Regions from separate parts of the Bordetella genomosp. 6 genome, predicted to be linked through region 2. Evidence: predicted binding sites of a transcription regulator. Region 2 holds the regulator's gene; each other region holds the start of a gene.

Evidence for each region. The regulator HrcA, encoded in region 2, represses chaperone genes, less so after heat shock. The targets are predictions, from matches to a motif close to TTAGCACTCNNNNNNNNNGAGTGCTAA.
Region 1: the regulator HrcA is predicted to act here: its motif matches at 1,289-1,315, upstream of groES (co-chaperone GroES).
Region 3: the regulator HrcA is predicted to act here: its motif matches at 1,724-1,750, upstream of rpoH (RNA polymerase sigma factor RpoH).

What each region holds. Positions count from the first base shown of each region.
Region 1 covers NZ_CP021107.1:4,154,652-4,157,925, reverse strand. Annotated here, with positions in the region: gene groL (chaperonin GroEL) at 1-903, opposite strand, end outside; gene groES (co-chaperone GroES) at 936-1,223, opposite strand; gene CAL11_RS19585 (DUF4286 family protein) at 1,582-2,211, opposite strand; gene CAL11_RS19580 (maleate cis-trans isomerase family protein) at 2,208-2,876, opposite strand; gene CAL11_RS19575 (DUF4286 family protein) at 2,949-3,274, opposite strand, start outside.
Region 2 covers NZ_CP021107.1:1,080,503-1,083,776, reverse strand. Annotated here, with positions in the region: gene hemH (ferrochelatase) at 1-931, opposite strand, end outside; gene hrcA (heat-inducible transcriptional repressor HrcA) at 991-1,995, opposite strand; gene CAL11_RS05185 (NAD kinase) at 2,111-3,010, shown strand; gene recN (DNA repair protein RecN) at 3,026-3,274, shown strand, end outside.
Region 3 covers NZ_CP021107.1:161,194-164,467, reverse strand. Annotated here, with positions in the region: gene CAL11_RS00795 (metallophosphoesterase) at 1-297, shown strand, start outside; gene rpoH (RNA polymerase sigma factor RpoH) at 791-1,714, opposite strand; gene CAL11_RS00785 (hypothetical protein) at 1,823-2,512, opposite strand; gene fghA (S-formylglutathione hydrolase) at 2,573-3,274, opposite strand, start outside.

The DNA.
Region 1 (3,274 bases), 2.1 Mb from region 2:
GATCACCGTGCCGCCCGTCAGGATGGCGATGTCTTCCAGCATGGCCTTGCGACGGTCGCCGAAGCCCGGGGCCTTGACGGCGGTGGTCTTCAGGATGCCGCGGATGTTGTTCACGACCAGGGTGGCCAGCGCTTCGCCTTCGACGTCTTCGGCGATGATCAGCAGCGGACGGCTCGACTTGGCGACTTGCTCCAGCACGGGCAGCAGGTCACGGATGTTGCTGACCTTCTTGTCGTAGATCAGGACATACGGATCGTCCAGCGCGGCGACTTGCTTTTCCGGGCTGTTGATGAAGTAGGGCGACAGGTAGCCGCGGTCGAATTGCATGCCTTCGACGACATCCAGTTCGTTTTCCAGCGACTTGCCGTCTTCGACGGTGATCACGCCTTCCTTGCCGACCTTGTCCATCGCGTCGGCGATGATCTGGCCGATCGAGGCGTCGCTGTTGGCCGAGATCGAGCCGACCTGGGCGATTTCCTTGCTGGTGGTGACCGGCTTGGACAGCTTCTTCAGCTCTTCCACGGCGGCGGCCACGGCCTTGTCGATGCCGCGCTTGAGGTCGATCGGGTTGAAACCGGCGGCGACGTACTTCAGGCCTTCCTGAACGACGGCCTGGGCCAGCACGGTGGCGGTGGTGGTGCCGTCACCGGCGTTGTCGGAGGTCTTGGACGCGACGTCCTTGACCAGCTGGGCGCCGATGTTCTCGAACTTGTCCTTCAGTTCGATTTCCTTGGCGACGGACACGCCGTCCTTGGTCACGGTCGGGGCGCCGAACGAGCGCTCCAGCACGACGTTGCGACCCTTGGGGCCCAGGGTGGTCTTGACGGCGTTGGCGAGGACGTTCACGCCGCGCACGATGCGCACGCGGGCTTCGTCGGCAAACAGAACTTGCTTGGCAGCCATTGTTAGCTTCCTTAGAGAATTCGGTTACGCAATTACTGGATCACGGCGAGGATTTCGTCCTCGCGGATGACGAGCAGCTCTTCGCCATCGACCTTGACGGTCTGGCCGGCGTACTTGCCGAACAGGACCTTGTCGCCAGCCTTCAGGTCGACCGGCAGGATCTTGCCGTCTTCGGTCTTCTTGCCGGGGCCGACGGCCACGACTTCACCTTGATCCGGCTTTTCGGCGGCGCTGTCGGGAATGACGATGCCCGAGGCAGTCTTGCGCTCGTTGTCCAGGCGTTTGACGATCACGCGATCGTGCAGGGGACGCAGGGCCATGAGGAACTCCTGTTTCTAAAGAAAAGAAGAAAAAATGATCGGTGTTTGGCGCGGGGAGCCTGTTGTTAGCACTCACCGGCGACGAGTGCTAATTATAGGGATGCTTCCGCAGGGTTCAAGGGGGGAGGGCGCACTTGTTACATATTGGACGGGGGCGAGGCCCGCCCGAGGCCGAACGGCCGCGCGCCCGGGATTGGACCATCCGTCATACGCAGCGCCATGCCCGGCGAGGCTTCGAGGCCGCTGTTCGGAGAGAGGGCCTCCGGCGCTCGCTGGATGGCGGCCGGCCATGGCCGTACTGCGTTTCCGCCCGCGCCAATCGCCAGCCATGGGGCGTCGTCGTGGCGCCCGACGGGTTTCAACGCTCGGGATACACGCCGTGCAATTGCCCGCGCGTCCAGTACGGGGCGTATTCGTTCAGGATGTCCAGGTGCCTGGCGTAGGGGCCCAGCGCCGAGGTCTGGTCCTGGTGCGAGAACGGTTCATGGCTTTCGATCAGGGCCAGGAATCGGGGGCCGGTATCGGTGGGCTCGCGATACACGCGCAGTTGCTGGACGCCGGCCCGGTCCGAAAAGGCGTTGCAAAGCACGCTGGTCAAGTCGGCCTCATGTTGCAGCGTCAGGCCCACGAATCTCAGCAGCAGCAGCCTCGGCGCGCGTTGCGTGACGGCCTGCCGGGGATAGACCTGCTGCGCGGCCATGCGCGACTGGCCGCGCACCCGGTTGAGCACGCGTTTGCTCCATGGGCTGAAGCGTTCTCCCGATACGTCCTGGTAGGGCTTGTCGTCCAGCACCTCGATATTCGAGAGGTCATACAAGGCCAGGTAGCGCGGCCAGCCCGCCACGCACACATATCGCAGGGCGGTCTCGAACCCCGGCAGGCCGGCGCGTTCCGGCAGGTGCTCGGTGTCGTACCAGTCGTTGAATTCCGCTTCCATGCCGGCGGGCGGTTCCATGGAAACAAGCAGCAGGGCTTTGGAGTGGGTCATGGCGCGAGTGCTCGAATTTGCGTTGCCAGTGCCTGGATCGACGAATAGACCGGTCGGCCGAATTCGGTTTCCAGCTGGCGCAGCACGTCAAAGGTGGGCAGTTGGGCGCAGGCGATGAACATCGCTTCGCAATCGTCGTTCATGGTCTGCCTGGCAATATGCGCGACGGCATGGGCGCTGATTCTGCCCAGCTCATCCACATTCCTGGCGTACAGGCTGTCGAAGCCGGCGATCTCGATGCCGGCATGTGAAATAAAGCCTTTGAGCTGGGCATTGACGGCATCCGAGTACGGGGTCACCACCGCGACCTTGCGTATGCCGTCCCGGGCCAGCACGGACGTCATGGCGCTGGCGATGGTCGCGACGGGCTTGCCGGTGTTTTCGCGCAGTTGGCGCGCCAGCTCCTGGTCGCCCACGGGGCCCAGCAGGAATCCGGCGGCCGTGCACGCATAGGCGACCACATCGATATCGCCGGCACCCAGCTGCCTGGCCAGGACCAGCGCGTTTTCCCTGTAGGCCGGCAAGGCCGCCGCATCCAGCAGGCCCTTGCCGCGCGGGATTTTCACGACTTCAAGGCGGCTGCCGGGCAGCCAGAGCGGCAGTTCTTCCGCGACCCGGGTGTTGTTCTCTGGAATCAGGACGCCTGTGCGTATGGAGGTGGGCATGATTGACCTTTGGCGGTGTTCCTGGTGCCGGCCCGCGCGCCCGGGGCGGCGCGCGGCTGGCGGGCAGGGGATTTACTGGGCCTCGAAGACCGAAGGCACGTAGCCTCTGCGCCAGTACGGGATGTAGAACGTCAGCAGGTCCAGATGGTCGGCCGCCGGACCGATGGCGCTGGCGGTGACCGGAATCCGCGGGTCATGCGCGCGGCACTCCACCAGCGCGATGTAGTCGCCCTGCAGTTGTCCGGAACCCCTGAAGATCCTGGCTTGGAGCAGCTCTTCGGACGCGTCCACGATGGCCCGCAGCCCCTCGGTGAGCGCGGCCTCGTGGGACTGCGGCATCTCGCGAAAGCGCAGCACCGCGACTTGCAGCGGCCGGCCCTGATCGCCCATCAAGGCGG
Region 2 (3,274 bases):
GCGTTTCCAGGCAGTCGGCCACGAACCCCGGGCACACCACGTCGACCTCGGTCACGCCCTGCCGGGCCAGTTCCGCCAGGGTGGGCTCGGTATACGGCTCGAGCCAGCGCGCCGAGCCGAACCGGCTCTGGAAGGTCACTTCGACCTCGTCCTCGCGCAGGCCCAGGCGCTCGCGCAGCAGGCGCGCGGTGTCCAGGCAATCGCGGTAGTAGGGGTCGCCCAGCTCGATCGAATAGCGCGGCAGCCCATGAAAGCTCATGACCAGCTTCCGGGGCCGGCCGTGGGCCTGCCAGAATTCGGCGATGCGTCCGGCCTGCGCCTGGACGTAGCCCGGATCGTTGTGGAAGCGCTTGATGAAACGCAGCGCCGGCTGGTCGCGCAGGCGCCCCGCGTGGCGCGTCACGGCGTCGACCACCGTGGCCGTGGTGCTGGCCGCGTACTGCGGGTACAGCGGCACGGCCAGGATATGGTCGCAGCCGCGCTCGCGCAGGGCCGTGATCGCCGCCGGGATCGACGGATTGCCATAGCGCATGGCCAGCTCCACCTCGGCCCGCACCCCGCGCGCGGCCAGGCCCTGGCGCACGCCTTCGGCCTGCCGCTGGCTGTAGACCAGCAGGGGCGAGCCCTCTTCCATCCAGATGCCGGCATAGCGCGGCGCCAGCTTCTTGGGCCGCATGGTCAACACCAGCCCGTGCAGGATGGGCATCCACAGATAGCGCGGAATCTCGATCACGCGCGGGTCGGACAGGAATTCGCCCAGGTACTGCCGGATCGCGCCGCGCGTGGGCTCATCGGGGGTGCCCAGGTTGACCAGCAGCACGCCGACGCGCCCCGGTCCGCACGGCGGCGGGTTTTCGTCGAAAGGATCCTGCGCGGGGGTTTCGGGCAGATAGCGTTCGGGCCACAGGTACTTGAACAGGCGAAGAAACACGAAGACACCTCTCAGGGCGCCGCCCCGCGCGCGCAGGCGGTATCCGGCCCGAAATGGGATTATTGGTTATGGTTCAAGGCGTTGGACAGCAAGCGCGCAGTGATGTCGACGATGGGAATGACCCGCTCGTACGCCATCCGGGTAGGGCCGATGACCCCCAGCGTGCCGATGACCTTGCCATCCACGCCATACGGCGCCGTGATGACCGACACTTCCTCCATCGGCACCAGCTGCGAATCGCCGCCGATGTAGATCTGCACCCCTTGCGCGCGGCTGGAGACATCCAGCAACTGCAGCAGATCGGTTTTCTTTTCGAACAACGAGAACATCTTGCGCAGCCGGTCCATGTCGGACGCGATGTCGGTCACGTCCAGCAGTTTGCGCTCGCCGGAGATCACCACCGCCTCGCCGTCGTCGGCGGCCTCGGCGCCGGCCTCGACCGCCGCCTGCATCAGGCGCGAGATATCGTCGCGCAGTTGCGCCAGTTCGGTCGACAGCGTGCGGCGCACGGCATCGAACGACTTGCCGGAGAAATGCACGTTGAAGAAGTTGCCCGCCTCCAGCAGCTCGGCCTCGGTGTAGTCGCGCTGCGCCGACAGGATGCGGTTCTGCACATCGCCCTCGGGGGTCACGATGATCAGCAGCACGCGCTTGTCGGATAGGCGGATGAACTCGATCTGGCGGAAAATCTGGGTCCGCTTGGGCGTGAGCACCACGCCGGCGAACTGGGTGAGGTTGGACAGCAGCGCCGCCGCCGCGTTGACCGCCCGGCTGGGCTCGGACACCGGCAGCAGCTCGCCGATATGGGCGGGCTCGAACTGGTAGGCGCGCACCGCCAGCAGCGAATCGACGAACATGCGGTACCCGCGCGGCGTGGGCACCCTTCCAGCCGAGGTGTGGGGGCTGTGGATCAGCCCCAGCTCTTCCAGGTCGGCCATGACATTGCGTATCGTGGCCGGCGACAGATCGAACACTTTGGAAAGCGTACGTGAGCCGACCGGTTGCCCGTCGGCGATGTAGCGTTCGATCAACGCCTTGAGCAATGCGCGTGCGCGGTCATCCATGGGCGTATTTTAGGGAAACTTTCAACAAAGGGGCGTTTTTTGTCCAGCGCGGCAATATGCGGCCCCATATAATCGCGAAATCGGCATCTCAAAAACATACTTTACGCGGCTCGCCATGCACTTTCCCATTGTCGCCCTGATCGGCAGATACCAGGACACCGGACTGGACGCACCGCTGACCGCGCTGGCGCAAATGCTGACGCAGGCCGGCCGCCGCGTGCTGGTCGAGGCCGAGACGGCGCGCAACACCGGCGTCAGCGGCTATCCCGTGGCCGACTGGGATGAAATCGGCCGCAACGCCACGCTGGCGGTCGTGATGGGCGGCGACGGCACCGTGCTGGGCGCGGCGCGCCACCTGGCCCCCCACGGCGTGCCGCTGGTCGGCATCAACCACGGACGGCTCGGCTTCATTACCGACATCCCGCTGCAGGACGCGCACGACGCGCTGGGCCGCGTGCTGGGGGGCAACTACCAGGCCGAAGACCGCATGCTGCTGCAAGGCGGCGTCTGGCGCGGCGAGCAGCAGATGTACTCGGCCTCGGCCGTCAACGACGTGGTGCTCAACCGTGCCGGCCGCGGCGGCATGATCGAGGTGCGGGTCGAACTCGACGGCGCCTTCATGTACACGCAGCGCGCCGACGGCCTGATCATCGCCACGCCCACCGGCTCCACCGCCTACTCGCTGTCGGCCAACGGCCCCATCCTGCACCCGGGCATGAATGCCATGGTGTTGGTGCCGGTCGCGCCCCAGACCCTGTCCAACCGCCCTATCGTCATTCCCGACAGCGGCGTGCTCAACATGACGCTGACGGCCATGGGACGGGTGGAGATCGGCGCCAGCGTGCATTTCGACATGCAGACCTGGTCCGACCTGCAACCGGGCGACCGCATCACGGTGCAGCGCGCCCCGCACACCATCCGCTTCGTGCATCCCGAAGGCTACAGCTTCTTCTCCACCCTGCGCCGCAAGCTGCACTGGAACCTGATGCCGCAGGCCACCGACAACCTTGAGTAGTCCGTCGCGTCCGCCATGTTGCGAACCCTCCATATCCGCGATTTCGTCATCGTCGAACAGACCGAGATCCACTTCGGCGACGGCTTCACCGTCTTTTCCGGCGAAACCGGCGCCGGCAAATCGATCCTGATCGATGCGCTGGCCCTGACGCTGGGCGAGCGCGGCGACGCCTCGATGCTGCGCGAAGGCGCGGCGCGCGCCGATATCACCGCCGTCTTCGACGCTCCGCCGGCCCTGCGCGACTGGCTGGCCGAGCGCGAACTC
Region 3 (3,274 bases), 920 kb from region 2:
ATGATGCTGGACAACGCGCAGTTGCTCTTCCAGCGCCTGCAGCGCCTGCCCCAGGCGCGCGTGCTGCTGTGGGGACACGTGCACCAGGAATTCGACTGCCGCCGCCACAACCTGCGCATGCTGGCCACGCCGTCGACCTGCTTCCAGTTCGTCGTGCGCGACGGCAAGCATTGCGTGGACGACGCCGCGCCGGGCTACCGCTGGCTCAAGTTGTACGCGGATGGATCGCTGGCGACCGGTGTGCGGCGTCTCGATGACGCCCGGTGGCGCGCCTTGCTGCGCCGGAACGCCGGTTGAAGCGGGCCGCCGCGGGCGGCTTGCGCAACGATCGGGCAAAAAAAATGGGGCACCGATATGCTAGGTGCCCCGCAAGCATCCGTCTCATAGGGGAGGGGAAAGAGGAGAAGCCGAGACGGATGACAAGACTGCAACCGTTGGCATGGCCAAGTTCGCGGTCTACGTATGTTTAGGCGCAAGAGCGGCGATTTAGTTTCCGGCGGGCCAGGGCGGCGGGCAAGTATTTTGTATCTGAACGTATCAAAAATCGGCTTCTGCGTGGGGCGAAGCGTTCATGGCGTACGGAGGCGCGCCTGTCCCGGCGGGGGCAGATACCGTCGTGGCCATCAACCGCTCATGGCCTGCGACGGTGTGCCTGTCCCAGTGGGGACAGGCACACGCTGCCGCGGACGCCAGTTCCCATGCTGGGACAGGCGCAGGTGCCGCGAAAGGCCCCAAAGAAAACAGACCGCCGTGGCGGTCTGTCTTGCATGCGCGAACGCCGCGAACGGCGTCAGGCGGGCGTCAACGCGCCGCGCATTTTCTTCAGCGCCGCGGCTTCGATCTGGCGCACCCGCTCGGCCGATACGCCGAACTCCTGGGCCAGTTCGTGCAGGGTCAGGCCGCCGTCGTCCTGCAGCCAACGGGCCTCGATGATGCGGCGCGAACGCGCGTCCAGCGCTTCGAGCGCCCGGCCCAGGCCGGCGCCCTGCAGGTCGTCGTGCGCCATGCGGTCCAGCACGCGGCTCGGCTCTTGCCGGCCCTCATCGGACAGGTAGGCGATCGGCGCGAAGCTGTCGTCGTCATCGTCCTGGCTTTCCAGCGACAGGTCGCGTCCGGACAGGCGCACTTCCATCTCGCTGACGTCCTCGCGGCGCACATTGAGCTCGCGCGCGATGTGGTCGACCTGCTCGGGATCCAGCGTCTGGCCGTCGGGCCGCATGCTGCGCAGATTGAAGAACAGCTTGCGCTGCGCCTTGGTGGTGGCCACCTTGACCAGCCGCCAGTTGCGGATGATGAATTCGTGGATTTCGGCCTTGATCCAGTGCACGGCGAACGACACCAGCCGCACCCCGCGCTCGGGATCGAAGCGCTTGACGGCCTTCATCAGCCCGACGTTGCCTTCCTGGATCAGGTCTGCGTGCGGCAGGCCGTATCCCAGGTACTGGCGCGCCACCGACACCACCAGCCGCAGGTGCGACACGACCAGTTCGCGCGCGGCCTCGAGGTCGCCCTCGTCGCGCAGGCGGCGGGCGAGCTGGCCTTCCTGCTCGGCGGTCAGGATGGGCAGGCGGTTGACGGCGGAAATGTAGGCATCGATGGTGCCAAGCGCACCCGGGTTGGCCACGGCCAACGCCAGGGCGTTGCCGGAAAGGGCCAACGAACTGCTGGGTTGAGTCATGTTTGCGGCCTCCAGGGGAAGGTTGTCTACAGGCATGGAACGATGTTAGCACTCCACGCAATCGAGTGCTAATACGACTGCTGCGCCGCGCCAAAGTTCCGTAATTTCCCGGTGCGCGGGGCGGTTTCTTATGCGTCCCCTTATTTACCAGCCCAGTTGCTTCAGGCGCTCGGCCGTGGCCGCGTCGGCCGGCCGGATGAACAGCGCGCCGCGCGGGTCCAGGTATACCTGGTAGCGCGCGCCGTCGAACATGGGCATATATGCTGCGCTGCCAAACTGGACATCCACGAACGGCAGCCAGTTGGGCACGAGGCGCTTGACCTGGGCCAGGTCCGGCGCCGGCCAGTCGTCCAGGGCATGCACCGAACGGGTCGCCGAGCGCTCGCGCGCCGTGTCCTGGTAGCGCCCCGACAGGCGCTCCAGCCGGTACAGCGGCGGGACGCCCGCCAGCAGCGCCGGCAGCCGCCAGCGCACCACCTTGGCATCGATCTGCCATTGGTCGCCGTACAGGGTGTAGTCGCGCATCCGCTGGTCGGGAGTGCGCGCGGCCAGCTGGAACTGGCCGTCGCCCTGCTGGCGCACCATGACTTCGGCCACGGGCTTGTCGTCGGTCAGGCGGGCAAACTGCACCAGCGACAGGGCCAGCAGGCCCGACACGCCGGCCAGGGCCAGCAGCAGCAGGCCGAACAGCCGGCGCACCGGCCGCAGCCGGAACACACGGCGGCCGGCCTCGTCGCGCGGGCCGCCGCGTCCGAACAGCATGACCAGGCCCGGCAGCAGCACGATCAGCGCCGCCAGGCCAATCCAGGCAAAAGGAGCAAGAGCGTCGATCACGAGGGTCCTTGCGCGGGCATCCGGGCCGCTCAGTATATAAAGCAGCCCGTGCCCGGCCTGTTACCCCAGCCGCTCGACGTGAAACCGGATGTGATCCTCGATGAATGTCGAAATGAAGTAATAGCCGTGGTCATAGCCCTCGTGCCGGCGCAGCGTCAGCGGCTGGCCGGCATGGCGGCAGGCCGCCTCGAACAGCTCGGGACGCAGCTGCTCGACCAGGAAACCGTCGGCCAGGCCCTGGTCGACCAGGATGCCATCCGGATAGGGCTGGCGCAGGGTGCGCACCAACGCGCTGGCGTCATAGGCCTCCCAGGCCTTGCGGTCGGCGCCCAGATAGCGCTCGAAGGCCTTGTGGCCCCACGGCACCTGGGCAGGCGCGACGACCGGCGCGAATGCCGAGACCGAGCGGAACCTGTCCGGATTGCGCAGGGCCAGCACCAGGGCGCCATGGCCGCCCATGGAGTGGCCGAAAATGCCCACCCGGGCGGCGTCGCCCGGCAGCTCGCCGGTGACGATGCCGTACAGCTCGTCGACCACGTAGCTGTACATCCGATAGTGGCCGCTCCACGGCTCGACGGTGGCGTCCAGGTAGAACCCCGCGCCGACGCCGAAATCCCAGTGCTCGTCCTCGCCGGGGATGCCGGCGCCGCGCGGGCTGGTGTCCGGCGCCACCAGCATCACGCCGTGCTGGGCGGCCAGGCGCTGCGCGCCGGCCTTGATCATGAAGGTCTCCTCGGTGCAGGTCAGCCCGGCCAGGTAGAA